Regions from separate parts of the Rhizobium sp. NFR12 genome, predicted to be linked through region 2. Evidence: riboswitches for the same ligand, from Rfam matches in the RefSeq annotation. Region 2 holds a riboswitch; the other holds the start of a gene.

Region 1 (14,614 bases), on a different contig from region 2:
CGCTTCTCAACGGAGCTGCCCTGCAGGTGGAGCCCGGCGACCGCATCTCTCTCGTCGGCCGCAACGGCTCGGGCAAATCGACGCTGATGAAGATCGCCGCTGGCATGGTGGAAGCGCAGTCGGGTGAGGTTTTCCGGCACCCCAATGCGACGATCCGCTATCTCGAACAGGCGCCGGATTTTGCTGGTTACAAAACCGTGCAGGCCTATGCGGAAGCGGGGCTTGGACCTGGCGACGATCCCTACCGCGTCACCTATCTGCTGGAGCATCTCGGCCTGACAGGAGAGGAAGACCCGGTCAGGCTTTCCGGTGGCGAGGCGCGACGCGCAGCACTTGTCCGCGTCATGGCGCCGGAACCGGATATCCTGATGCTGGACGAGCCGACCAACCATCTGGATCTGCCGACCATCGAATGGCTGGAAGACGAGCTGCGCAAGACCCGCAGCGCGCTCGTCGTCATCAGCCATGACCGTCGCTTTCTCGAAAAGGTGTCCAACGCCACAGTCTGGCTGGACCGCGGCACGTCCCGCCGCCTGTCGCGCGGTTTCGGCCATTTCGAAGCCTGGCGGGATCAGGTTCTCGAGGAGGAAGAGATCGAGCAGCACAAGCTCGGCAAGGCGATCGAGCGCGAAGAACACTGGATGCGCTACGGCGTGACCGCAAGGCGAAAGCGCAACATGCGCCGCGTCGGCGAGCTGCAGTCCATGCGGGCCGACTACCGCGGCCACAAGGGACCGCAGGGCTCCGTTCAGGCCTCCGTCGCCGAAGGGCGCGAGTCCGGCAAGCTGGTGGTGGAAGCGGAAAACATCACCAAGACCTATGACAAGCCGATCGTTGCGCCATTCTCGACCCGCATTCATCGCGGCGACCGGATCGGCCTGGTTGGTCCGAATGGCGCTGGTAAGACGACGCTTCTCAAGATGCTGACGGGTCAGCTTGCTCCCGACAGCGGCTGGATCAAGCTCGGCACCAATCTCGAAATTGCCACGCTTGACCAGAAGCGCGAGGACCTCGACCCCGCAGATACGCTGTCTCACTATCTGACAGACGGCCGCGGCGAGACGCTGCTGGTCAACGGCGAACAGCGGCATGTGGCGGGCTACATGAAGGATTTCCTGTTCCAGCCGGAACAGATCCGCACGCCGATCAAGAACCTCTCCGGGGGCGAGCGCGCGCGACTGATGCTGGCCCGCATGCTGGCCAAACCCTCGAATCTTCTGATCCTCGACGAACCGACCAACGACCTCGACATCGAGACGCTGGACCTCTTGCAGGAAATCGTCGCGGGCTATGCCGGCACCGTCATTCTCGTCAGCCATGACCGCGACTTTCTCGATCGGACCGTGACTTCGACGATCGCCCCGACAGACCCGGATGCCCCTGATGGCCGCTGGATCGAATATGCGGGCGGCTATACCGACATGCTGCAGCAGCGCAAAGGCATGGCCGACGAAAAGCGCCGCGCCGATAAGGCGGAAAAGGCGAAAACGGACAGCACTGCTCCGGCTGCCACCAAGTCAAAGGGCAAGCTCTCCTTCAAGCAGAAGTTCGCGCTGGAAAACCTCCCCAAGGACATGGCCAAGGCGCAGGACGAGATCGCTACATCCGAACGGAAGATGGCCGATCCCAAACTCTTCGCCAAAGACCCGTCGGCGTTTTCAAAGCTTGCCGCAGAGACGGCAAAACTACGCGATCGTGTCGCCAAAATGGAAGAAGAATGGCTGGAGCTTGAGATGCTCCGAGAACAGATTGAAGGATAGTTAAAGAATTCCTATACTTAACAAATAAATATCCACCGTTTTATTTGTCGCGAGCCGGAACAAACATTCCCCGGTGACGTTCGGCATCCATCAAGTGGTCGAAATGCGTAGTGCGGTATGAATGCCGACATGCCGACCAGATGGAAACAAAACGGTTAGGAATGTCCAATGCTGACTAATGTGATGCGTCGTCGGCTGGCGAGTGATGCAATGGAACAGCGCGTTCTGATCGTTGAGGACGAATTCCTGATCGCGCTTGATGTTGCCGAGACTGTCGAGAGCATGGGTCTCAAGGTTGCAGGCTTTGCCAGCGCCCGCAAGCACGCCCTGTCGCTCGGTGCATACGCCGATATCGCGCTGGTCGACGTCAATCTCTCCGACGGCCGGACCGGTCCGGAAATCGGGCGCGAACTCGCTGCCGAATACGGCCTGACGGTCATCTTCATGACGGCCAATCCGGAAGACGTGAAAGACGGCGTCGAGGGATCGCTCGGCGTTCTGACCAAGCCCGTCATGCCGCATGTGGTAGAGCAGACGATCGACTATGCGATCGCCAACCGTCTCGGCGGCATGGCGATCGTGCCGCGTGACCTCAAGATATTCCGCAACGACTCCCAGTCAGGCTACGCGCTCAACGCGTGAACCTTGTTGCCAAAGAACTACTAGCAAGAAAGCCGTCCGGCACCCCGGGCGGCTTTCTTGCTATCGCGACTGCTATCGCACGATGCCCCTCGGTCCTTGGCCATGAACGCAAGACGGCAGCGGTTCGACACCACTTGCCAGACAATTCCTTCACCGGTACATCTAGTCCCGCTCTAACGGGGTGCTGCGCGGTAACGTGCGGCTGAGAGGCTTTCAGCCAACCCGCGGAACCTGATCCGGCTAACACCGGCGGAGGGATTAGACGGCTCACGCTCAGCGCCTATTCCCCTTGTAGATTGATTTTGAAGGAGGCGTTGATGCGCAAACTCTTGCTATCGCTCACCGTGGCTTCGGCCACCATCATCCTGTCGCCGGCCGCAAGGGCCGAGGACAAGGTGCTGACCATCTACACCTATGAAAGCTTCACCGCCGACTGGGGCCCCGGCCCCAAGGTGAAGGCGGCTTTCGAAAAGACCTGCGCCTGCAAGGTCGAATTCGTGGCTGTCGCCGATGGCGTCGCACTTCTGACCCGGCTGAAGCTGGAGGGTGAGACGACCAAGGCCGATATCGCGCTCGGGCTCGACACCAACCTGATTTCGGAGGCGAAGGCGACCGGCCTATTCGAACCGCATGGACTGCAGGCATCCTCCGGCAATGGCGGGATCAGCGTTCCCGGCAATTACGCCGACGATACGTTCCTGCCCTATGACTACGGTCATTTCGCCGTCGTCTACGACACGAAAACCATCAAGAACCCGCCGAGGAGCCTGAAGGAACTGGTGGAGGGCGATCCTTCGCAGAAGATCGCGATCGAAGATCCGCGCACCTCGACACCCGGCCTCGGCCTGCTTTTGTGGATGAAATCAGTCTATGGCGACAAGGCGCCGGAAGCCTGGGCAAAGCTGAAGGGCCGCATCCTGACCGTCACGCCCGGTTGGTCGGAAGCCTACGGCCTGTTTACCAAGGGCGAAGTGCCGATGGTGCTGTCCTATACGACCTCGCCTGCCTATCACATGGTGGAGGAGAACGAGAACCGTTACCAGGCGGCCGCGTTTTCCGAGGGCCATTACGTGCAGATCGAAGTGGCCGGCATGCTGAAGGGCTCCCGTGACAAGGATCTCGCCCGTGACTTCCTCAAATTCATGGTGTCGCAGGGTTTTCAGGACGTGATCCCCACTACCAACTGGATGATGCCGGTGACGAAGACGTCGCAACCGCTGCCAGACGCTTTCGGCAAGCTGGTTCAGCCGGAAAAGACATTCCTGATGGGATCTGACGAAGTCGCGAAGAACCGCCAGGCATGGATCGACGAATGGCTCAACGCCATGAGCATGAACTGATCGGCTGAACCGGGCATGCTGCTGACCGCTGCCGAGCGAAGACGGGGGATTTCGGGCGGGGTGATAAGCCTCGGCGCGATCGCGCTTTTCGTCGGCATCGCGGTCTCGGCCCTGCTGTCCTGGGACGCCCCTGAAACGCAGGGGCGATTGTTCTCGGCCTATACCGGCCGCATCCTGCAGTTCACTCTGTGGCAAGCGGCGCTATCGACCTTGTTCTCCGTATGCCTTGCCCTTCCCGTGGCGCTGTCACTGGCAAGACGGCCGCATTTCATCGGCCGTATCTGGATCGTGCGGCTGATGGCGTTGCCGATGGGTCTGCCGGTTCTGATCGGTGCGCTGGGTCTGATCGGCATCTGGGGGCGCCAGGGCGCGGTCAATAGTTTCCTCTCGACATTGGGGCTTGAGCAGCCGATCAGCATTTACGGCCTGACCGGTATTCTCCTCGCCCATGTCTTCTTCAACCTGCCGCTGGCCGCCCGCCTGTTTCTCGTGGCGCTCGAGCGGCAGCCTGCGGAATACTGGCTGCTCTCCACCAGCCTCGGCATGAAGCCGTTGTCGATCTTCCGTTTCATCGAGGGGCCCGCTCTCATCCGGGTCGTGCCGGGCATTGCCGGGCTGATCTTCATGCTCTGCGCCACCAGTTTCACGCTGGTCCTGATTCTGGGCGGCGGGCCGGCGGCGACGACGCTGGAAGTGGCGATCTACCAGTCGCTGCGCTTCGATTTCGATCCGCCGCGTGCCATCGGACTGGCGGTACTGCAGATCGCCGTGACGGGCCTGATCCTCGCCGCACTCGCGTTTCTCCCCGCCCCCGACGGCACGCATGTAACTGCCGGCCGCGCCACCCGCCGCTTCGATGGACGCACATGGGGCGCAAGGCTGTGGGACGGCTCGACCATCCTTGCCACGACGCTGTTTCTCGTCCTGCCGCTTGCCTCGATCTTCCTAGCCGGCATCAAGGCCGATCTCTGGCGGCTGGCCTCCAGCCCCGCCTTCCTCAACGCCGCCTATACAAGCCTGTCGATCGCGCTCTTGTCAGGGCTGCTGGCCGTCAGCGTGGCTCTGGCGATCATCCATGCGCGCATTGCCATGAGAGACCTCCGTCATCCCGGCATGCTGGCACGTGGACTGGCGGCAATGCTTGGCGCAACGTCGTCGCTGGTGCTACTGGTGCCGCCGGTCGTGATCGGGACCGGCTGGTTCCTGCTGCTTCGCCCGTTTGGCGATGTCTCGCGGTTTGCCCCGGCACTGGTCGCCGTCATCAACATGCTGATGGCGCTGCCCTTCGTGATGCGGGTGCTGGAACCGGCGATCGAGGATCATCGGCGGCAGACGGCACGGCTGGCAGCGAGCCTCGGCATTTCAGGCTTTTCGAGACTGCGGCGGATCGACCTGCCCTTCCTGATCGGTCCAATCCTTACGGCACTGTCGTTTGCCATGGCGCTCTCGCTCGGCGACCTTGGTGCTGTGGCACTGTTCGGATCCTCGGAACTAACGACCCTGCCTTGGCTCGTCTACAGCAGGCTGTCGAGCTACCGAACCAACGACGCCGATGGGCTTGCCCTGCTTCTCGGGATGATATGTCTGGCGCTGACGATGCTTGGAAGTCTGAGCCGGCGAAAGGGATACGATGGCTGATGGCATTCGCCTGGAAAAGACTGCGTTGCAACTCGGCAGCAAACGGTTCAGCTTCGATATCGCCATGAGCGACGGCGCGATTACCGCCGTGACCGGGCCGTCGGGCTCCGGAAAATCGACCCTCTTGAACCTCATCGCGGGCTTCGAGATACCGGCGTCCGGCCGCATCCTGATCGCGGGCGAGGACGTGACCCGCGCACACCCCTCGCAGCGGCCGATCTCGCTGGTGTTCCAGGACAACAATCTCTTCGCCCATCTCGACCTCGTCACCAATATCGGCCTCGGCGTCGATCCGTCCCTCAAGCTTTCGCGTGAGGACAGGGCGAGAATTTCGCAGTCACTCGAGCGTGTCGGGCTTGCAGGATTCGAGACGCGCAAACCGGGAACGCTGTCCGGCGGCGAGAGGCAGCGCGCTGCCTTCGCGCGGGTGCTGGTGCGAAAGAGAACCGTCCTTTTGATGGACGAGCCGTTTGCGGCGCTTGATCCTGAACTTAGGTCGTCGATGGCGTCGCTGCTTCTGGACCTGCACCGCGAAACCGGCAATACGGTGGTGATCGTCAGCCACGACCGCGCCGAGGTTCAGAAGCTTGCCGACGTGGTGGTCGCCGTCGGCGATGGTACCATCGTCAACTCCGCCGCAAACACGGCTATTCCCTACGCCCGATAGAGGCCAGTCGACGGAGCGTCGTCACGAATAGAGACAGGCGAAAACCAACGTTATCGCAGTGCCACAATTTGGTCTTGCGGCGATGTCATCGCCTTGGTTTATCAGAAGTCAATTGCAAACGCGCCGGCTGAACCTATCTCTTTTATCTGTGCATGCGATGCGAAAATCGGTACGAAGCGAAGGTGAACAGGACTGACGGTGCAGAAGACACGGATCAAAACACGCGAGGACGCGACACCCGGCAGGACCGGGCAGACCAGCGCACCGCGCCGTTGGAGACGCTTTGCCGTCGTGTTGCTCGCAAGTGCAGCACTCGCAGGCTGCCAGTCCGTGTTCGATCAGGCCTACACGCCGAATGTTTCTCCATCAGACTCGCCGCAGATCGTCGACGAGGTTCAGAAGAACGATCCGCGGGCGCAGATGGGTGCACGCGAGCATCCCCGTATCGTGGCAAGCTATGGCGGCGAATATCGTGACGCCAAGACCGAACGGCTGGTCGCCCGGATTGCCGGCGCCCTGACCGCCGTTTCGGAAAATCCGACGCAGTCCTTCCGGATCACTATCCTCAATTCCCCGGCGATCAACGCCTTCGCCCTGCCCGGTGGCTATCTCTATGTCACCCGCGGATTGCTGGCGCTCGCCAACGACGCTTCGGAAGTCGCGGCCGTGCTGTCGCACGAGATGGGCCACGTCACCGCCAACCACGGCATCGAACGCCAGCGGCGCGAAGAAGCCGAGGTGATCGCCAGCCGGGTCGTCGCCGAAGTTCTGTCGAGCGACATCGCCGGCAAGCAGGCGCTTGCCCGCGGCAAGCTGAGACTTGCAGCGTTTTCGCGCCAGCAGGAACTGCAGGCGGACGTGATCGGTGTGCGGATGCTGGGCGAAGCTGGCTACGACCCTTACGCCGCTGCGCGCTTCCTCGATTCGATGGCGGCCTATGCGCGCTACTCGGCGGTTGATCCCGACAGCGACCAGAGCCTGGACTTCCTGTCCAGCCACCCGAATTCCGCGCAGCGCGTCGATCTGGCCCGCCGGCATGCCCGCAATTTCGGCCAGGAAGGCGTTGGCGATAAGGGTCGCGACTATTTCCTCGCCGGCATCGATGGTCTTCTCTATGGCGACAGCCCCCAGGAGGGTTATGTCCGCGGCCAGACCTTCCTGCACGGGGGCCTTGGAATACGCTTCGACGTTCCGCCGGACTTCCGCATCGACAACAAGGTGGAAGCGGTTCTCGCGACAGGACCTGGCGAAACCGCGATCCGTTTCGACGGCGTCGCCGCTGGCGACACCAGCAGCTTGCCCAACTATCTGACCAGCGGCTGGGTGGCCGGGCTTCAGCCGGAAACCGTGCGCGAGACGACCGTCAACGGCCTCCCGGCCGCGACCGCACGCGCATCCGCCGAACGCTGGGATTTCGACGTGACCGTGATCAAGGTCAACGACCAGATCTTCCGGTTCCTGACCGCGGTTCCGAAGGGCAGTCCCGCGCTCGACACGACCGCACAGATCCTGCGCAACAGTTTCCGCCGCATGACACAGCCTGAAATCGCGTCGCTGAAGCCGCTCCGCGTTCGCGTCGTGAGCGTTGGGCCGCAGGACACGATGGCATCGCTGTCGAGCCGGATGATGGGCACCGACCGCAAGCTGGACCTGTTCAAGCTGATCAACGCCATTCCGGTCGGCGCGACATTGTCACCGGGCCAAAAGGTCAAAATCATTTCCGAATGAGGCTTGTATAAAAGCTTCAAAGCGCGAAGGCCGTTTCAAGGGCCTGCGCGCTTTAAAGCATCGTATCGAGATGTCGCGACCGCCAGAGCGGCGCGGGCACAGTGTGTTTAGGACACAAGCGCCATCTGCGGATTTGCGGTGACGAGTGCCGACTTCAGCTTCTCGATCGCGCGGCTTTCGATCTGCCGCACACGCTCCTTGGAAATTCCGAGCTTGGCACCCAGCGCTTCCAGCGTCGCACCGTCATCCGTCAGCCTGCGGGCGCGGATGATCATCTTTTCGCGGTCGTTGAGCTTGGTGAGGGCACCCTGCAGCCATTTCAGGCGACGCTCGCCATCAATCATGCCCGAAACCTGTTCGTCCGGCAGTGGTTCGCCGCTGGCCAGCATGTCGAGGCGTTCGCCACTGTCGGCATCACCGGAAATCGTTGGAGCCTGGAGCGACGAGTCATTGCCGGAGAGACGGGCATCCATTGTCTGCACGTCGGAAACGCTGACGCCGAGTGCGACGGCAATTTCCTCATGGATGGCCTGGGCCGTGAGGTTGGAGTCGCCGCGGGCAAGTTTTGCGCGCAGGCGGCGCAGATTGAAGAACAGCGCCTTCTGGGCTGAACTCGTACCACCGCGAACGATCGACCAGTTGCGCAGGATATAGTCCTGCATGGAGGCACGGATCCACCAGCTGGCGTATGTGGAAAAGCGGACATCGCGGGCCGGTTCGAACCTTGCCGCAGCCTCGAGCAATCCCACATAACCTTCCTGAACGAGATCGCTCATGGGTAGACCGAACCCACGGAATTTCGACGCCATCGCGATGACGAGACGCATGTGGGCGAGTGCAATCTGGTTTCGAGCGCCCTGATCCTGGCGGTCTTTCCAACGGATTGCCAGATCACGCTCTTCCTCGCGGGCGAGATACGGAGCCGACATCGCTATCTTGATCATTGTGCGGTCTGCGGACATGGCTGTCATAGTGTTCTCCGTGGTGCCGTGATCGACAAAGGGCAGAACCAAAAAAAACGCTGAATTGCGGGATTACCGATATTTCAGCCTTGATTTTTGCGAATTTCTGCCGATGTCCCTCAAGTGTCTCGCGGAGGTCTTGGACCGGTTAGGCAATCGCCCCGCTATTGGTTAGGACGGAGAACACGCAGCACGATGCAGCATTAAATTCGCCGTTCCGGCGGGTTAACGCGCTTGTGTTGTAAAGGTTCCAACAAAAAACCCGGCACTAGGCCGGGTTTTTGGTGTTGTCTTTCAGAGACAAATCAGGCTGCTTCTTCTTCCTGAGCTTCATCTTCCTCGACTGTCTTGCCGCGCTTGGGACCCTTGGCAAGGTTGACCTCGATCAGGCGAACGGCTTCCGTATCGGACATCTTGTTGACGGCGGCAATTTCGCGCGCCATGCGATCCAGCGCCGCTTCATACAGCTGACGCTCGGAATAAGACTGCTCGGGCTGGTTTTCGGCGCGGAAAAGATCGCGCACCACTTCTGCAATGGAGATCAGATCACCGGAATTGATCTTGGCATCATATTCCTGTGCGCGACGCGACCACATCGTGCGCTTCACGCGGGCCTTGCCCTGGACCACCTTCAATGCACGTTCGACGAAATCCGTCTCGGAGAGCTTGCGCATGCCGATGCTCAAGGCCTTGGCGACCGGAACCTTCAGGCGCATTTTGTCCTTTTCAAAATCGATCACGAAAAGCTCGAGCTTCATGCCCGCGACTTCCTGTTCTTCGATAGAGGTGATCGTGCCGACGCCATGCGCAGGATAAACAATCGATTCACCAGTTCTAAAGCCCTGGCGTGCGGGAGAATTCTTTTTCAGTTGGGTCGTCATTCGATTCACAAACTCCCTTTGACTCACCCGTTTTATCGGGTCTGGGGAAACCGGGTCTGTCAGGCCCGGATGAGACGGGGGAAACCGTCGGGTCACTCCATACTGATCCGACAACGCGCGCAAAAACAGACCAACTCGCGAAACGGCGACGACAACATCAAAGTGTTGCAATGTCACGGGGAACGCGGGGAGCGATCTGTTTCTTTCGTGATGTTTTTCGGGCACGCGAGTGCCACCTTGTGGAACAGTGAGTAAGCTCTACCACAAAAAAGTGCGGAAATCAATAATTTGCTTTTATTCTTGCAAGCCGCGTGACAGTCGGACAGTGCCCAACCAAAAGACAGCTGATTCGAGCGGGTGACGGGCGCACCGTCACCATCCAGGTTTAATCGCCGGAACCTGGCTCCGCCGAGAAGTACTTTTCATACTTGCCTTCTTCGCCGTCCATTTCCTTGGCCTCCGGAAGCGGATCCCGCTTCACGGTAATGTTCGGCCAGATCTGCGCGAAGTCGGAGTTCACCTTCAGCCACTTGTCGAGACCTGGTTCCGTGTCAGGCTTGATGGCCTCAGCCGGACATTCAGGCTCGCAGACGCCGCAATCGATGCATTCGTCCGGGTGAATGACCAGAAAGTTCTCACCTTCGTAGAAGCAATCGACCGGGCACACTTCGACACAGTCTGTGTATTTGCAGCGGATGCAATTGTCTGTCACGACGAATGTCATGCGAAACTCCGAATATCGCAGATTGCGGCATGCTGCCGACGAAAGGTGCGGCAGGCGAAAAGCCGGCAGACTTCAGCACTAAAGGAAGTCATGCTTTTCGAGTGTCACCTAATGCCTTTGCTGCAACTGCGCAAGAATAAACCGTGCGTAAAAACCGGGTCTTGGGGGCGGATTTTCTAAACCTAGTTTTCGCCCGCTTCGGGAAACAGGCGTTCGGTCTCACGCCTTTCCTTCTTCGTCGGACGCCCGGAGCCCGGCAGGCGTTGCGCCTGCTCGAACGCCGTCAACTTCTGGCGTTCCTCCGGAGGCGGCGTCAGATCTTCGTAGAGAAGCCGCGCCTCTTCAAATGGACCCCGCCGATCACCACCGGACTTGACGACCAGAACCACATCGCGCCGTTCCAGCTTGATGTCGAGGCGGTCCCCGGTCTTGACCTGATAGCTCGGTTGAGAAACCAGCGCACCGTTTATGCGGATGCAGTTGGACTGGATCAGCGACTGCGCGATGGAGCGTGACTTTGCCATGCGCGCGAAAAAGAGCCACTTGTCGATGCGCTGTCGCGAACCTGCATGCAGCTCTTTTTCAACCATTCGCCTACTTCTTCATCTGCTCCTTGAGAGCAGCAAGCTTGGCAAAGGGCGAATCCGGATCGATCGGCTTTTCCTTGCGCGGTGGCTTGGCCTCAAAGCGAGCGGGCTGCGGTCCCTTGTTACGGTCCGGACGATCGTTACGATCTCCGCGCTCGGGACGATCGCCCCGGTTTTCAGGCCGACGGTTGTTGTTGTCGCGGTTCGGACGACCACCGTCACGGCGCTCGCCATCCCGACGACCATCGCGACGGCCTTCCTTGGGAGCGGCTTCGCCCTGGGGGCGGGCTTCCTGGGTGCGGCCTGCTGAGGCAGCACCGGCATTGCGCTGACCCTGGCCGTTACCACGGCGATCACCCTGCTGTGGCCGACCACCCTGGCGCTGGCTGTTCTCGCGACCGCCACCCGGGCGCCACAGGAGAACAGGCTTTGCTTCTTCGGGTTCGACGGCAGCGGCAGATTCAGTCGAGGCGGCTGTCTCGGCCTGAGCGTCCGGCTCGGCCGTTGCAGGTGCCTCAACGGTTTCAGCTTCCATGGAAGCGGCGACGTCAGGCGCCGCAGCTTCTTCACTCGCAGCGTCTTCTGCAGGAGCAGCAGCCTCGGCAGGCGCCGCAACCTCAGCGGAAGCTTCGGTTGCTTCAGTTGCTTCGACCTGATCGCCTTCGGCAGTCGGTGCGGCCTCGTCTGCTGCAGCCGTTGGCGTGGCAGGGGCAGCCGCAGCTGGCTCCTGGCCAGCCAGGAATGCCTGCGCCTCTTCAGGCTTCACGGCATCGGCGCGATAGCCGAGGCCTTTCAGAATTTCTTCCATATCGTCAGGCGTTGCGCCGAGGATCGACAGCATGGCTGTCGTCGTCACGAAGCGGCGACCGTCATAGGCGCCTTCCGGACGCGGGCTGGAGCCCGGCTTCCACTGCAGCAGCGGACGGATGAGATCAGCCAGACGCTCGAGAATGTCGATACGAACGGCACGCTTGCCGAGGAAACGGAAACCGGCGAGCTTGTAGAAGGTACGCTCGAAAGCAGGATCCGCGACGACCGATGTGCGGCCGGCAGCAAGCGCCGGAATGAGATCGCCGTAACCCGGCTTGTCGATGCCGTCGTTCTTCAGCGCCCAGAGAAGCGTGATAAGCTCGGCCGGAGCAGGCTTCAGCAGCGCCGGCATGAACACATGGTAGGCGCCGAAGCGGATGCCGTAGCGGCGCATCGAAGCGCGCGCATCCTGATCGAGCGTCTTCACGTCTTCGGCAACATCGCGCCGGAACATGACGCCGAGGTTTTCGACCAGCTGGAAGGCCAGGCCCTTGGCGAGACCCTGCAGGTCTTCAGCGCGCGACAGATCGTCCAGCGGCTTCAGCACGGTCGCGATATGGTGGTTCACGAAACGCTCGATGCGCGCAACGACGTGTTCGCGGGCATTGCCGGTCAACTGCTCGTCGGCAAGCAGGATCAGGCGCGGGCGCATGATATGGTCGCTCGACGCAAGCCGGCCGACAGGTTCGCCGAGCCAGCGCACGGAACCGTCCGAGCCGACAGCAAGGTCGTTGTTGCCGGATGCATAAAGCCGCGCGGCGCGTGCCTCGAACTCCAGCGCAAGCGCCTTTTGCGCGGCACCCTGGACGGCCTTCGCATCTGGACCCTCCGTGCCGGCTATAGGCGTGAATCGGAATCCAGCCAATTGCCCCACATGATGGCCTTCGACGAAGACATCCCCATTCACACTGATTTCAGCTTCCAGCATCGCATTCTCTCTTAGGCGCTTCATGAGCACAGATGTCCTGCGATCAACAAAGCGTTTCGTCAACCGTTCATGTAACGCGTCCGACAACCTATCCTCGATTTCCCGTGTCTTTTCTTGCCAGTGTGTCGGATCGGCAAGCCAGCCAGGGCGGTTCGAAACATAGGTCCAGGTACGAATCTGCGCGATTCGGGCCGACAGGGTGTCGATTTCTCCGTCGGTCCGGTCGGCGCGGCGAACCTGTTCTGCCATGAATTGCTCGTTCACCGTGCCGAAGCGCACAAGATCCGAGAAAAGAGTCGAAATGAGGTCTGCGTGTTGCGCAGGGGCAATCCGCCGATAGTCCGGCAGAGCGCAGGCCTCCCACAGTTTTTCGACCCGCTCCGGCGTTGTCGCCGTATCGCGGATTTCTGCGTAGCGCGAAAGATAGTCGAGCGCCTGGATATCGATTGCCGGAAGCGCGCGGGCAAGGCCTGCCACGGTCGGCGGTCGGTCGAGACTGGCACGCAAAGCGGCAAGCGAGGAATAGTCGACGCTTTTCGTGCGCCACTGCAGCACTTTCACCGGCTCGAAATGATGACCCTCGATCCGCTCGACCAGTTCGTCGTCGAAAGGCTGGACCTGTCCGGTCACGCCGAAGGTTCCGTCGCGCACATGGCGGCCGGCACGCCCGGCAATCTGCGCCAGTTCGGACGGATTAAGGTTGCGGAACTGATAGCCGTCGAACTTGCGATCCTGAGCGAAGGCAACGTGATCCACATCGAGATTGAGGCCCATGCCGATCGCATCGGTTGCGACCAGATATTCCACATCGCCTTCCTGATAGAGAGCGACCTGTGCATTGCGTGTCCGCGGGCTCAAGGCGCCAAGCACCACGGCCGCACCACCGCGCTGGCGGCGGATCAGTTCGGCGATCGCATAGACCTCCTCAGCGGAGAAGGCGACAATGGCGGAACGCTGCGGCAGGCGGGTGATCTTTTTCTGGCCGGCATAAAACAACTGCGACAGACGCGGCCGTTCGACCACGGTGATCCCGGGAAGCAGCCGTTCGAGGATCGGCCGCATGGTGCCGGCGCCCAGCAGCAACGTCTCCTCGCGTCCGCGAAGATGCAGGATGCGGTCGGTGAAGATGTGCCCGCGCTCGAGATCGCCGGCCAGCTGTACCTCGTCGATGGCGACGAAGGCGGCCTTTGTCTCGCGCGGCATCGCCTCGACGGTGCAGACGGAAAAGCGCGCCATATGCGGCGTGATCTTTTCCTCGCCCGTGATCAGCGCGACATTGTGATAACCGACCTTCTCCACGACACGCGTATAGACCTCGCGTGCAAGCAGGCGAAGGGGCAGACCGATCACGCCGGAACCGTGCGCAACCATGCGCTCGATGGCATAATGGGTCTTGCCGGTATTGGTGGGGCCTAGCACGGCCGTGACGCCGCGGCCGCTGAGAATCATGGGCTGAGAATGCAAAGCCAGTTCCTGCTTATCCGCCGATGCGATCCTCCACGGAAACGCAATCGCATTATCAGATGGCCATGCTCGACGATAAACGCAAGCCGATATGTTATCCTCGACAAGGCGAGACCACGATTTCCAGGATCAACATGCGTACGATACGCAAGCCAGTTTCGTTCGAACAAACGTGAACGAATCGGCGACGATTGCAGATTCCGGAGCGTTCCCGATCTGTTTCGAACATTACCCGGCTTTTCGACGCATGGCGAAAGTGTAACCCGTTAACCACACCCCACGGGCAAGCAAGTGGTGAGTGGAACAAAAGTTCCCATGCTACGTTTTCTCGGCAATCCCAACCGGACATGTCGAGCCGGTAGGTCAGCGGAGTACAAGCCTATGCTCGGAACCATCCTACTTATCGTACTGATTTTGCTTTTGATCGGCGCGCTGCCGAATTGGGGGCATAGCCGGAACTGGGGTTATGGTCCTTCCGGCGGT
Region 2 (14,614 bases):
AAGAGGATTCAGTATGATTGATTTCACAAAACGTCTGTTGAAGACGCCGCAGGGCGCGATCGGAATTTTCCTCGTCGTGTTCGTGCTCCTGGTCGTCGTCTTCGGCCCTCTTGTCGCGCCGCACGATCCGGAAAAGCTGTCGCCTCTTGCCCGCTATAAAGGTCCGAGCCTCACCTACTGGCTCGGCACCGACCAGTATGGTCGCGACATTTTCAGCCGGCTTCTTATTGGAGCGCGGGCCACCGTCGTCATGGCCGTACTGGCCACGATCGTCGGCACCCTGATCGGGGCGCTGATCGGAACCGCATCCGCCTTTCTCGGCGGTCGCGCGGACGAGTTGATCATGCGCACCATCGATGCCGTCATGTCGATACCGAGCCTGCTGTTTGCGCTTCTGGTGGTCAATCTTCTCGGCTCCAGCACCGTCAATGCGCTGGTCGCTGTCGCCATCGCATTTGCGCCGGGCATGGCCCGCATCACCCGCAGCGTTGCGCTGTCGGTGCGAAAGCAGGACTATGTCAACGCCGCTGTCGCGCGGGGCGAAAGCGCCGGCTACATCATCCGCCGCGAAATGCTGCCGAACGTGATTGCGCCGATCATCGTCGAGATGACCATTCGCGTGTCCTTTGCGGTGATGCTGTTTGCGACCTTGAGCTTTCTTGGTCTCGGCGCCCAGCCACCGGCTGCCGAATGGGGCCTGATGGTATCGGAAGCGCGCCGCTACATGCATCTTTCCGCCGGCATCCTGATCTGGCCGAGCGTGGCGATCGCCATCGTCGCCGTCGGTTTCAACCTCCTGGGCGACGGTCTCCGCGATGCCCTCAATCCGCGGGCCTGAGGTGAAAATCATGACCACTACCGAACACCCTTCGCCCGATACCCCAGTTCTCACAATCGAGAACTATTCGCTGGATTACGAGACCACCAACGGCCCGTTTCACGCGCTGAAGAACATCGACCTTGCCATCCACCGCGGCGAGATCCTTGGCCTCGTCGGAGAATCCGGATCGGGCAAGACGTCGCTTGCATGGTCGATCATGCGCTACCTGCCCAAGAACGCCCGCGAGCCCGGCGGACGTATCTTGCTGGGCTCAGACAATCTGCTGGAAAAGGCGGAGCGCGAAATGGAAACGTTTCGCGGACGGCGTATCAGCATGGTGTTCCAGGATCCAAGCACATCGCTCAATCCGACCCTCTCGCTCGGCAAACAACTGGCCGAGGTTCTCGTGCGCCACCGCGGCCTGTCCTGGCAGCAGGCATGGACGGAAGGAGAGGCGCGGCTTGCCCATGTCGGCCTGAAGACGCCAGCGCAGATGATGCACCGCATGCCGCATGAGGCATCCGGTGGCGAAAAGCAGCGCGTCGTCATCGCCTCGGCGTTTGCCTGCAATCCCGAATGCATCATCTTCGACGAGCCGACCACCGCACTCGACGTCATCACCTCGCGACAGATCCTCGATCTCTTCGTCGAGCTGCAGGCCGAAACCGGCGTCGCCTCGCTCTACATCTCCCACGACCTTGCGCTGGTCGCCCGCACCGCCGGCCGCGTGGCGGTCATCAAACGCGGCGAGATCGTTGAGCAGGGAACCGTGCGTGCCATCTTCACCAATCCGCTGCAGGACTATACCCGCGAGCTGATCAACGCGGTTCCCGATCCCGCCCGCCGGCTGGTGAACGATGATGTCGCTCCGGCGGACAAGCCGCTGGTCGAGGTCGAGAATGTCAGTGTCCATTTCGGTCGCAAGCCGTTTCTTTCGGCCCTGACCGGCCGGAAGACGGAGCGCGTGACCGGCAACAATGCGATCAGCCTCAGCATCAGTCCGGGAGAAATCCTCGGCATTGTCGGAGAATCCGGCTCGGGCAAGTCGACGCTTGCCAAGGCCATGACCGGTCTCAACCGGTTCGAGGGCAAGATCCGGTTCGAAGGACGTGAGATCCGCAATCTCGGCGATATGGACAATGCCTATCGCAAGGACGTGCAGATCATCTTCCAGCACCCGGATGCCTCGCTCAATCCGCGTCAGAAGATTTTCGAGATCCTCTCGCGTCCGCTGAAACTGTTCGGCGATGCCAGCGATCTCGAGAGACAGGTCGGCGACATGCTGGAGCAGGTGCGCCTGCCGCGCACCCACGCAAACCGCTATCCGCATCAGCTCTCAGGCGGCGAAAAGCAGCGCGTGGCGATTGCCCGTGCCTTCGCCTCCAAACCGAAGCTTGTGATCTGCGACGAGATCACGTCTGCGCTCGACGTCTCGGTGCAGGCCTCGGTCGTCGAGCTTCTGCTGGAACTGCAGAAGGCCAGCGGCACGGCATACCTCTTCATCACCCACGATCTCAACCTGATCCGCCAGATCGCCCACCGGATCGCCGTCATGTATCGCGGCGATCTGATCGAGGTGGTGAAGGCGTCCGAGATCGATAGTCCCGACCGGGCGGAATACACCCGCCGTCTGATCGAGGCGGTGCCACGCGCCGCCGCGCAATACCAGTAATACCGCATCAAGGAGCATGACAATGGACCCGAAGTCCCTCGTGGATCGGATCGACGAAAAGGCCTGCCTCGATTTTCTGTCGAAGATGGTTCAGCATAAGAGCCATTCGGAGACGGAAGGCGAGAAGGTTCTGGCGCGCTGGATGGCAGTTGAGCTGGAAGAAATCGGCGTCGAAGCCGAGCTTCAGCCCTTCGACGATGGCCGGCGGTTCAACACGATCGGTCGCCTTAAAGGCCAAGGCGGCGGCAAGAGCCTGCTGTTCAACGGCCATCTCGATACCAATCCGGTCACCGAGGGCTGGACTGTCGACCCCTATGCCGGTCTCATCGACGACAAGTTCATCTACGGTATCGGCGTTTCCAACATGAAGGCCGGCGATGCCGCCTATTTCTGTGCGGTAAAGACGCTGCTCGAGGCGGGCGTCAAGCTCAAGGGCGACGTGATCCTGACCTTCGTCGTCGGCGAATTGCAGGGCGGCGTTGGCACACTTGCTGCCATCAAAAGCGGCGTGAAGGCCGACTATTTCATCAACAGCGAACCGAGCGATCTCGTTGCCGTCACCATGCATGCGGCAGCACTGAGCTATGTCATCGAGCTGACCGGCGACACCCGCCACCTGTCGAAGCGCGAGGAATCCGTCGACGCGATTGCCGCCGCCTGCGATATCATTCCGCGCATCAATGCGATGACCTTCAGCGGCGCCAGAAGCGATGTGCATCGCTCGATCAACCGCGGCCATGTGGGCGTCGTCCACGGCGCGCTCGGTCGCGACCTCGAGGAATGGCGTCCGCCGCAAGTGGCCGACTTCGTTCGCCTCAAAGGATCGTGCCGCTATGCGCCCGGCCAGACGCAGGAAGGCGTTCTCGCCGATCTCGACAAGGAGTTGCGGGCACTTGAGGGCCGGTTCCCGGGCCTGAAGGCAAAGCTGGTTCCCGAGATGATCGAAGGCCGTCCGTTGATGCCGCCCTTCGAAGTATCGCCGGATAGCCGCATCGTGACCTCGATCAATGCGGCCTATGAGGCCGTCCGCGGTGAAAAGCAGCCGACCGGCGCGATCACGCCGACGCGCTTCTATGGCACCGATGCCGGGCATCTCTACCATGAGCTCGGTATGGAAGGCATCGTCTGCGGTCCGGGTGGTCGTTACAACACCATGCCGGACGAGCGTGTCGACATCGTCGATTTCCTCGACATGATCCGCGTCTACATGCTGACCATCCTCGATATCTGCGAAGTGGCCTGAAACCTGGTCCCGGGCGTATCGATCGCCCGGGACACCCGACTTGCTGACGCTGGCTCCTTCACTCAGCAGCAACAATCGATCGGCCCCGGATCCGTGCCGCCATGCGGTAGGCGCGCGGTGTCAGCCCGGTTTCCATCCGGAAATAGCGGTTGAAATTGGAGAGGTTGTTGAAGCCTGCTTCAAAGCAGACGCCGGTGATCGGCATCTCCGTTTCCGCTAGCATGGTCCGAGCCCGCCAGACCCGGACCGAACGGCTGTAATGAGAAAAGTTCATTCCCGTCAGGCGTCTGAACGCGCGGGAAAATGCGGAAGGCGCCAGACCGACCATATCAGCTACCTCATGCATCTGCTTGACCGGGTCGGACTGCAGGATCTGGATGGCTTGGTCGATCCGGCGATGCCGTTTGTCGGACTGTTCGTTGTAGAATGATATGAAGTGCTCGCTGGCAAGCAGGCGCTTGCGGGGAGCGGCTTCGATCTCGTTGAGGATGTCGAGGAACAGCGTCAGACCGCCGCGGCCTTGCGTTTGGTGCAGGAGGAGAACCTTCGCCCCGATCTCCGCTGCCTCGGGCCCGAGGATCTCGACCCCACGCGCGGCAAGCGAACTCAGTCTGTGGAGCACGTCGAATTCAGGGCACACATTGCGGATTCCGATCAGCGCGTCCGCATCAAATTGCAGGACGAGATCGCGGCCGGGAAGCGAAGGAGCGCCGGGCGAGATCCAGTTATGCGGTAGATTGGTTCCGGTGAGGATCAGATGCTCGGATTTGAACGGCCCCACATAATCACCGACATAGGCAAAACCCTGGCCTTCGGGAATATAGTGGATCTCCCATTCCGGATGATAATTCCAGACGCCGATCGGGTTCGGATAGTCGTCACGGCGGATGAGGTAGGACATGCCGCCGGGCAGAACGATCTGCTCGCGCATGGCCGCGTGCGAAACAGGCTGCGCCAAATTCCGTTGGTTTGTTGTCGCCATCCCGTCACCTTGCACCGCAGCATGTCAAAATAATACCAGTTGAAAGCAAGAAGCCAACTAGTTTCATGTCGTAGGAGCGTTCACAGTGGCGATGTCTGCGGCATGGAAGAAAGATAAAGATCATGAAAGCACTAGTTCTCGAACGCGTCGGCGAGCTTACCCTGCGCGATATCGACCTGCCGCAAAACCTTGGCCCTGACGACGTCCGCATCAAGCTGCACACCGTCGGCGTGTGCGGCAGTGATGTCCATTATTACACGCACGGTCGCATCGGCGATTTCGTCGTCAACGAGCCGATGGTGCTGGGCCACGAGGCTGCCGGCACAGTGATCGAGGTGGGCGCCAACGTCAGCCACCTGAAAGACGGCGACCGTGTCTGCATGGAACCCGGCATTCCCGACCCAAATTCGCGCGCGTCCCGCCTCGGGATCTACAATGTCGATCCCGCAGTGACATTCTGGGCAACGCCGCCGGTTCATGGCATCCTCACCCCGGAGACCGTCCATCCAGCAGCTTTCACCTACAAGCTCGCCGACAACGTCTCGTTTGCCGAGGGCGCGATGGTCGAGCCCTTTGCCGTCGGCATGCAGGCTGCATCCCGCGCCCGCATCACGCCCGGCGACACGGCGGTCGTCACCGGTTGCGGCACGATTGGCATCATGGTGGCGCTGGCCGCACTGGCTGGCGGATGCTCGCGTGTGCTGATTTCGGACCTGTCGGAAACCAAGCTCAAGCTTGCCGAGACCTATGCCGGGATTACCGGCGTCAATCTGCGAGAGACCGACATCGTCACAGCCACAAACAACGCCACCGACGGCTGGGGCGCGGATATCGTGTTCGAATGCTCCGGTGCGCCCGCCGCCATCTGCGACATCTTCAAGATCGTTCGCCCCGGGGGTGCCGTGGTGCTCGTCGGCCTGCCGCCGGAACCCGTCCCGTTTGATATCGCCGCCGCCTGCTCGCGCGAATGCCGGATCGAGACCGTGTTCCGCTACGCCAACGTGTTTGACCGGGCCCTGGCGCTGATCGCGGCCGGCAAGGTCGATCTCAAGCCGCTGGTATCGGACACGTTCGATTTCGACCAGTCGATCAAGGCGTTCGAACGGGCAGCGGAAGGCCGGCCGGAAGACGTAAAGCTGCAGATTGTCATGGGCGGCTGACTGCCGGCCCGGAAGAAATTCCGGGCGGCGACCTCCTGATCGAAAACCGGCTCGTCGAGGCTTACTTCAGCTCGACGACACCGGCGGCAATGTCGGGCATTTCAGGAATGATACCGCTTTTGGCGTACCACTCAGCCACGGCACTGATCTGCTTCACGTCGGCTTGCGAAACGGCTGTCGTCGCTACCGCATTGTTTTCACCGATCTTCGCCCCGAGTTCGGCCGGGACGTTCATTTCCTTGACCCAGATTGCACCGGCCTCCGCCTTGTTGGCGACTGCCCAGGCGTTTTCGGACTTGATGACATCGAACACGAGCTGCAACTGATCGGCCTTGTCCTTAGCGAAATCGCGGCTCGCAACAAGAACCACGGCATTGTCGGACCTGATGGCGGCGCCATCGGCGATGACCCTGCCGTCATAGGCTTTTTCCGCGATGGTCAGGAACGGATCCCAGGTCGCCCAGGCGTCGACATGGCCCTGGCTGAAGCTCGGGCCGCTGTCGCTGGGGCTGAGATAGACGCGTTCGACGCTCGTCTGATCAATCCCGTTCGTCTCCAGTCCGCGCATCAGCAGATATTCCCCCGTTCCCCCGCGGTTCACTGCCACCTTTTTGCCGGCGAGGTCCTTGATGGCGGCGATGCCGGAACCCTTCGTCGCCACGATGCCCTCAGAGCCTGGCGCCATCTTCTGATAGGCAAAGATTACCAGCGGGATTTTTGCGGAAAGGGCTGCAATCGCCGATGTCGAGCTGCCGGCCGTGATATCGATGCTGCCGGCGTTGAGCGCTTCGAAAGCGGGTGCCGCCGCCGGGAAGGGGCCGGCCCACTCGACCTTGATGCCCTTTTCGGACAGCGCCTTTTCCAGCGTGCCCCGCGACTTGGCGAGCGTGATGTCGTTGGGTCCCCGCAACCAGCCGATCCGCACCACCGGATCGGCTGCCTGCACAGAGGGGGCGAACACGGCTGCGGCAGCGACGAGGGTGACAGCGGCAAGGAGAATACGCTTGGTGATCATGGCTTAGTCCGATCTGCTATTTGGGTACGGAAGTCAGTCTTGCGTGGGAAGGACGCCGAGCTCCTCCAGAAGCGCCGCTTCGATACGGCCTGTTCTGGGGTCGTCGCGGCGGCGGGGGCGGTCGATATCGACCTTGATTTCGAGCACGAAACGTCCCTGGTCGAGCACCAGGATACGGTCGGCAAGGGCGACGGCTTCCCAGACATCATGGGTGACGAGCAGCACGGCCGGGCAATGCTTGCGCCACAACGCGAGGACGAGCTCATGCATTCGCAACCGGGTCAGCGCGTCGAGGGAGGCAAACGGTTCGTCCAGCAGCAGCAGTTGAGGTTCGCGGACCAGCGCCCGCGCAAGCGCCGATCGCTGCGCCTCGCCGCCCGAGAGCGTCAGCGGCCAGGCATCGAGCCGGTGCGACAGGCCGACTTCCTCCAGTGCCTGGGTCGCCAGCGCTCGCGCATCCGGGTGGAGCAGACCGAGCGCGACGTTGTCGATGACGCTTTTCCACGGCAGCAGGCGCGGTTCCTGGAAAACCACTGAACGGCGGGTGGTCAGCTGAAGCTTTTCGGCTGGAGAGGTATCGAGCCCTGCCAGAATGCGCAGCAGCGTGGTTTTTCCGGAACCACTGCGGCCGAGCAGGGCGACGAATTCGCCGGGCGCCATGGCGAGGTCGATGCCGTCGAGAACGGCCGCGCCGCCAAACGAGCGGGTGAGTTGCCTGATGTCGACGAGGGGGATCAACCGAACACCACCGGACGCCAGCGCAGCGCATAAGCCTCGATCATGCGTACGAGACCATCAGTCAGCAGGCCTAAGATGGCGTAGACTAGAAGGCAGACGACGATGACATCTGTCTGCATAAAGTCGCGGGCATAGGAAATCGTGTATCCGATACCACTGGAGGCATTGATCTGTTCGCCGACGACGAGGCTGAGCCAGGCGACGCTGAGGCCGTATCGGACGCCCACGAGCAGCGAGGGGAGGGCGCCTGGAATGATGATATGGCGAATGATGCTTGTCGTGCCGAGGTCCATCATCTGCCCCGCCTCGATCAGCTTCCTGTCAATGCCGCGAATGCCGCCATAAAGGGTGAGGTAGATCGGAAAGATGGCGCCGAAGGCGACGAGCCCGATCTTCGGCATCTCGCCGATCCCGAACCAGAGGATGAACAGTGGCAGAAGACCCAGGAACGGCATCGCCTTCAGCATCTGGATCGGCGGGTCTATCACCGCTTCTCCGAACCGAGACAGGCCGGAGATCAGAGCCAGAACAATCCCGGCGACGAGCGCAATCGAAAAGCCTGCAAGCACCCGCAGGAACGATACGATCAGCCCGTTGATCAGTTCACCGGACGCGATGAGGCGGCTGGCTGTCGCGACGATGTCGCTCGGTCCGGCGAGAATACGCGGCGACAGCAGTCCCGTCATGCTGGTGGTCTGCCAGATGACAAGGAGGGCAATCGGCGAGGCGAGCCGCGACGCGAATTGCGCCAGGCGGCCGGGCCTCGCAGGACCCGCCATAGCTCGGTTCATGCCGGCCACCATTTGTGGAAGTGGTGGACCGGGCCATGCCCGCCGCCGATAGAAAGAGCTTTTCCGGCAATCAAAGCGTCCTGAAGATATGTTTTTGCAGCGCCAACGGACTCATGCAACGACAGGCCGCGGGCGAGGCCGGCGGTGATGGCCGCCGCAAGCGTGCAACCGGTGCCATGGTCGTTTCTCGTATCGACACGGGGAGAAGAAAACTCCGTCACGCCTGACTGGTCGAAGAGGAGATCGATGCTGTCGCAGCCGGTTCCATGCCCGCCCTTGATCAGAACGGCACGGGCTCCGGCGTTGAGGATGGTCTCCGCCTGACGGGTCATGTCGGACCGGGTTTCGGAGACCGGCATGCCGGTTAGCAGTGCAGCTTCCGGCAGGTTCGGCGTCACGATCGTCGCTTTCGGCACGAGGCTGGAAATCAGCGCGGATATTGCATCTTCGCGCAGCAGCCGATCGCCCGAGGTGGCGACCATGACCGGATCGAGGACGACGGGACCGCTGTAGTCTGTCAGCCCCCCGGCAACCGCGTGGATTGTTTCGCAGCGGGACACCATGCCGATCTTGATCGCATGGACCGTGATATCGGCGAGCACCGCGCGCATCTGCTCCCGGATCATTGTCGGCGAGATGTCTTCGACGGCGCTCACGCCCCGCGTGTTCTGGGCGGTCACGGCGGTGATGACGCTGGTGGCGAAGACGTTGAGGGCGGAAAAGGTCTTGATATCGGCCTGAATGCCGGCACCTCCGCCACTGTCGGAGCCGGCGATTGTCATGGCAACGGATGTCATCGTTTCACCTCGCTCAGAGCATCATCCACCCGGCGCCAAAAACTGCGGCAGGCGTCTGCAGGGTCCGGTGCGCGGAAGATTGCCGAAATGACCGCGACACCGTCGGCCCCCGCGTCGATGACGCTCCGCACCTGCTCCAGCCCAATGCCCGCGATCGCGCCGACCGGGAGGGCCGGATCAAGTTGTCGCAACCGTTCGCGCAGATCCCGCAAGCCTTCGAGGCCAACCGGTGGATCGGGGTTCTGTTTCGACAGGGTCTCGAATACCCCGCCGATACAGGCATAGCTCGCCTGCGCCCGGCCGGCGCGTTCCGCATCGGCACGTGTCTTGACGGTGAGGCCGATGATGGCGTCGGGGCCGAGCAGCCGGCGTGCGGTCCCGGCATCCATGTCGTCAGCACCCAGATGCACGCCGTCGGCGCCTGAAGCGAGCGCCACATCGACACGGTCGTTGATCACAAGCGGCACGCCGGTGCCTTCAAGGGCGGCCTTGATGCTTTTGGCCATGGCGATCATCTGCCGGGTGGAGTCGGTCTTGTCGCGGTACTGGATCAGCGTCGCGCCATTTCGGGCGGCGATCGCGGCGAGGTCGACGAGATCGCCGACATCGGAAAGACCCGCATCGACGATCGGGTTCAGTCGGTAGTCAAATTTCATGGTCGATCCTTCCGTGCAGACTGAGCTCTTCGGCCGTCAGCGCTGACAGTGCATCCAGGAAGGCAACGGCGAAACTGCCGGGACCGCGCGCGTGCTCGGCGGCCTGTTCCGCGGCGACGCCGGTCGCCGCCAGCGCTGCTGCGGCCGCTGCCATAGCATCCGGTTCCACGGCCAGAAACGCGGCGATGACGCCGCCCGATAGGCAACCGGTCCCGGTGACATCCGCCATCCATCGGTGGCCGTTACGAACAGTGCCGGTTCGCGCGCCATCCGTCAGGCGATCGTGAGCGCCGGTCTCGATTTTCAGTGTTTCGCCAATGTCTCCGAACAGCGCCATCTCCGCGCTGTTGCCACGCAGTACTGTTGGGCGGCGGGCGATCAATGTCTTTGCAAACTCCAGCCGCACGGGGGAATAGTCGCTATGAACGGGATCGAGGACCCAGGGTTTTCCATGATCGTTTGCGACCTCGACAGCCAGTTCGATCACCTTGCGACGGTCAGCATCCAGCGTGCCGAGATTGACGACGAGGACATCAGCCTTGGAGACGAAACCGACGATTTCGTCCGGGGAGGAGGTCATCGAGGGGATGGCGCCGATTGCAGTGATGCCGTCAGCAACGAATTTCTGCACCACGGTGTTCATCAGGCAATGGACGCGCGGGCGCCGGGCCCTCACACGTGCCAGGAGATCGCCGGCCTGTTGCGGCGTCGGGGAATTGTTCATTGTCATCACCGGATTTCGATCGCCACGTCATCGACCGGCGGGGCCTGCGGAATAAGGCCGCTCGCGGCCATGAACTCACCGAAGCGCTGGTAGCGACCCCGATCCAGCGCTGCAGGCCGTTTGGCGAAACGCGGCAGCGTGTCGGTGAACGCCTGACGATTGAGCGGGTCGTCGAGGTTGGGATAGGCCTTGATGAACAGTTTCCAGGCATCATCGGGGTGATTGGTCAGGAAAATGGCAGCCTTCTCGACGGCTTCGAGAAAGCGGGGCAGGCGAGGATCTGTCGCCAGCCCGTCGCGTGTGACGAAGATCAGCTCGTCGTAAACGGGGACGCCGTGTTCTTCCGGAAAGAATGAACGGCCCTCGTGCCCTTCGATCCGCATCTGCGTCAGTTCGAAGTTTCTGAAGCCGCCAAGCGTGGCATCGACCTTGCCGCCGATCAGCGACGGCGAGAGGGCGAAATTGACGTTGATCAGTTCGACCTCGGTAAGCCCAATGCCTTCGCCCTCGAGCATGCGCTTCAGCATCGCGTCTTCGAAACCCGTGACGGAAAAGCCGACCTTCTTGCCGCGCAGGTCCTTGAGGCTCTTGATCGGGCCATCGGCGAGAACCGTCACCGTATTCAAGGGCGTTTCGACGAGGGTACCGATTCGCTTGAGCGGCAGGCCGGCTGCACGATCGAGATACAGGTTCGGTTGGTAGTGGATGCCGATATCGGCCTGGCCGGCGGCAACGAGGCGAGGCACCGTCGACGGGTCGGCGGGAGGCACCAGCTCGACATCGAGGCCGGCGGCTTTGAAATAGCCGTTTTCGGCGGCAATCACGAGCGGCGCATGGTCCGGGTTCAAAAACCATTCAAGCATGACGGTGAGCTTTTCTGCGGCATGCGTTGCGGATGCATTCATGCTGGCGGATATGGCAATGGCAAAGGCCAGAAGCATGCGTTTCATGGGTGGTCGTCTCTCCTCACGATGATAACTGTGTCTGTTGTTCGGTCTCGGTCGCCCAATGGGGGCGTCCCTTTACGAGACGGTCGAAACCGAGGCGCAGCGCGACGCTGGTCAGGGCCAGGATGGTCATGGCTGCGAAAACGGTGTCGGTCTGCATGCGGGCGTTCGCCTGAACCATGACGAAGCCGAGCCCGGCTGAAGCCCCGACCCATTCGCCGATCACGGCACCCAGCGGCGCGAGCGGCACGGCGACGCGCAGACCGGACACGAGCGCCGGCAGCGCAAGCGGTGTTCTGAGCCTCACAAGGATCTGCCAGGGCGTCGCGCTTGTCAGCGCGGCGGCTTCCAGGATCGCTGGTTCCGTCCGCCTCAGGCCATCTGCGAAGGCGGAGGCGACCGGGAAGAAGATGACGAGCGTCGTCATCATCACTTTCGACGCCATGCCGAAACCGAGCCAGAGCACCAGGATGGGTGCCAGCACGAAGACCGGAAAGGTCTGCAGGATAAGGATGATCGGCCAGGCAAGCCTGCCGGCCCGCGGGAATGCCACGACGAGAAACGCGACCGCCGCACCGAAGATGCTGCCGGCGACGAGACCTGCAAAAATCTCGGTGATGGTGACAGCGGTATGATGAGCGAGGAAGCTGCTCTGACGCACCAATGCCTGCACCACCGCGAGCGGTGACGGCAAAAGATAGCGTGGCGGCGAAAAGACCTGAACGGCTATCTGCCAGCCTACCAGCAGCAGAAAAAGCCCGAGGGCTGCAAACCGGGACTGCATGTCAGCGACGCGGGTTGAAACCGTCGAACCGCATTCGTCCTATTCGGGTATTTCTCGAGAGCGTAAGCATGGCTGATCTCCTGACCTTGACATCATGGAGATCCAGGCGAGCGGAGAATAAGAAAGAGGTGCGGTATTGCGCCGTTTCCGTTCCTACGCCGGTATGACCCGGATCAGGTTCAAGGGTCCGGCTCACCGCCATCTCAGCACCGTTCGATGCTCCCCTCGGAATGACGCTAAGGTTGAACAAAGAAACGGCCTTTGTCAATCGCTTGCGATCGCTGTCCGGCAGAGCCTGCGCGGCGAGCTGACAAAAATTTTATTCTATGTCATCCGCCTCCCGGAAACCCGGGGCCCGTCCGCTGGTTATGTCTTCGCAACTTAGGAGGAGCAACCATGACCGATAGAGAACAGGAACAGCGCGAACGGGCCTACAGACTGTGGGAGGAAGAAGGCCGTCCTGAAGGGTCCCATGACGATCACTGGAAGCGTTCCGAGCATCCAGCCGACATGTCGGATCAGGAAAGCGACGATGTGACCAAGGTCAACCAGCAGGCTGATGCGGCGTTTGGTGGAGAGAACGATGCAGCGGCCGACGATGCCGCCACAATCCGGCCTCCGTCGTCAGTCGCGCCGGACTGACGTCGACCAGCGGTAGTCTGGATAGGTATCAGACCTGCCCTGCATGAAAGGGGTTGGCACAACACCTCGAAATATCGGCTGCCGATAGTTCGGCCGTCGACACACTTCAGCCGTCACAAAACCCGTTCGTCCGGTCCACTTTATGCGTCGTCGGGCGATCGAGAACCTGACCGAAACACACGACGGCCACCCGTTTTCCGGTGGCTTTCGCCAGATACATATAGTCGTCAGCGCGTTTGACATAGGTTTGCGGCGTGTCTTCGGCCTTTAGGAACGTAACGCCGACCGCGGCACCCGTGAATGTCACCTGGCCATCGATGGGGATCGGCTTGAACACCCTTTCCATCGTTTCCTGAATATGCGTCTGCATATCGCCCGCAAACTTGCGATCCATGTCGAGAAGAATAGCAAACTCGTCTCCTCCGACCCTGGCGATGAAATCCGTTGCTCGGAAACTTTCGCGAAGTCTCGCCGAGATCGTTCGCAGGACTTCGTCGCCTGCGGAATGCCCCAGACTGTCGTTGACGATCTTGAAGCCGTTGAGATCGATGTAGGCGATGGCGAGCTTTCTGTCATTGAGCAGGTTGCGGGCAACCTCTCCGGCAACAACCTCATCGAAACAGGCTCGGTTTGGGAGACCTGACAGGGCATCGGTCTGCGCGGAGGTTTTCAGAGCGCTTTCGATAGCGCGCTGCTGCCTGACGCGGGCAGACACATCGACAATGACCTCCACATCGAATGAAACGCCATCGACGATCGTGCGTTGCGCGGAAATCAGGGTTGGGATGATCGTACCATCCGAATGAGCAATCTCAACATCTTCGAGCTCGTAGGCGCCGTCCTCGCGCAATAGCCGGTGCCGTCTGTCGCGGGCGGGATTGTCGATCGCGGCACCCTCGGAAATCAGCTTCTTTCCGTTGATCTCGTCCCATTTCAGGCCGGTGAGCTTCAGATAGGCATCGTTGACTTTGACGTAGCTCGAGGTTTTCGTGTCGCTCGTCGTGATGGCCATGGCAATGGGCGCGGACTCAAACATCCTCATCAGCATTGAGATCAAGTGTTGCGTCGGCAGGACATCAGCCTGGTCCGGATCATGCCAGACATGAGGAGCCTTCACGGATACTTTCCCGTCCAGCGGGACCTCCGTGGGCACGATCTCGGTGATGGTGCCGTACCATTTCACGATCTTGCCGGTCGCATCGCGATGAGGCTTTGCCCGACTGACCATCCATCGCCAGCTGTCGTCGTGCAGACGCATGCGAAACCTGGTTTCGAATGGGTCGCCGGATGGCAGCCATCCAAGCCATTCCCGCCGAACCCGCAAACTGTCGTCCGGATGCATCCGACCGTACCAGTCCGCGATCCGGTCACGCATCCTGGACATCGTCGGGTCTGGCGTTGGCCCCATGAAATTGACAATGCCTTCGGCATCGCTCGACCAGGGAATGTTCGGGCTGAGTTCGATCGACCATCGTGCGTGGTCTTCCGTCTCGGTCAGCGCCTTTTCCATCGACTTGTGACCGGTAACATCGATCGCCGTGACCGAAATGCCGATCGGCTCGCCCGCGTCGTCATCGACCCGCTGGTTCACCACGAGGAGAATGTTCTCACTTCCGGGCGGACGATATTCGTCCACAATCAAA

Evidence for each region. Region 2 has a riboswitch for thiamine pyrophosphate ahead of BLW69_RS15195 (ABC transporter permease). Riboswitches for the same ligand answer to the same signal wherever they lie in the genome.
Region 1: another riboswitch for thiamine pyrophosphate. It lies ahead of thiB (thiamine ABC transporter substrate binding subunit); the one in region 2 lies ahead of BLW69_RS15195 (ABC transporter permease).

What each region holds. Positions count from the first base shown of each region.
Region 1 is NZ_FNWM01000001.1:95,843-110,456, reverse strand. It holds gene BLW69_RS00460 (ABC-F family ATP-binding cassette domain-containing protein) at 1-1,760, shown strand, start outside; gene BLW69_RS00455 (response regulator) at 1,929-2,402, shown strand; TPP riboswitch at 2,570-2,677, shown strand; gene thiB (thiamine ABC transporter substrate binding subunit) at 2,705-3,742, shown strand; gene thiP (thiamine/thiamine pyrophosphate ABC transporter permease ThiP) at 3,758-5,380, shown strand; gene BLW69_RS00440 (thiamine ABC transporter ATP-binding protein) at 5,373-6,047, shown strand; gene BLW69_RS00435 (M48 family metalloprotease) at 6,339-7,775, shown strand; gene BLW69_RS00430 (RNA polymerase factor sigma-32) at 7,883-8,746, opposite strand; gene BLW69_RS00425 (CarD family transcriptional regulator) at 9,043-9,618, opposite strand; gene fdxA (ferredoxin FdxA) at 10,004-10,342, opposite strand; gene BLW69_RS00415 (RNA-binding S4 domain-containing protein) at 10,525-10,932, opposite strand; gene BLW69_RS00410 (helicase-related protein) at 10,937-14,137, opposite strand; gene BLW69_RS00405 (DUF3309 family protein) at 14,513-14,614, shown strand, end outside.
Region 2 is NZ_FNWM01000003.1:382,121-396,734, reverse strand. It holds gene BLW69_RS15260 (ABC transporter permease) at 1-21, shown strand, start outside; gene BLW69_RS15255 (ABC transporter permease) at 14-838, shown strand; gene BLW69_RS15250 (nickel ABC transporter ATP-binding protein NikE) at 849-2,492, shown strand; gene BLW69_RS15245 (M20 family metallopeptidase) at 2,515-3,735, shown strand; gene BLW69_RS15240 (AraC family transcriptional regulator) at 3,794-4,717, opposite strand; gene BLW69_RS15235 (NAD(P)-dependent alcohol dehydrogenase) at 4,840-5,877, shown strand; gene BLW69_RS15230 (aliphatic sulfonate ABC transporter substrate-binding protein) at 5,939-6,892, opposite strand; gene BLW69_RS15225 (ABC transporter ATP-binding protein) at 6,926-7,630, opposite strand; gene BLW69_RS15220 (ABC transporter permease) at 7,627-8,421, opposite strand; gene thiD (bifunctional hydroxymethylpyrimidine kinase/phosphomethylpyrimidine kinase) at 8,418-9,218, opposite strand; gene thiE (thiamine phosphate synthase) at 9,215-9,874, opposite strand; gene BLW69_RS15205 (hydroxyethylthiazole kinase) at 9,864-10,604, opposite strand; gene BLW69_RS15200 (ABC transporter substrate-binding protein) at 10,604-11,548, opposite strand; gene BLW69_RS15195 (ABC transporter permease) at 11,565-12,329, opposite strand; TPP riboswitch at 12,463-12,565, opposite strand; gene BLW69_RS15190 (DUF2934 domain-containing protein) at 12,726-12,971, shown strand; gene BLW69_RS15185 (EAL domain-containing protein) at 13,078-14,614, opposite strand, start outside.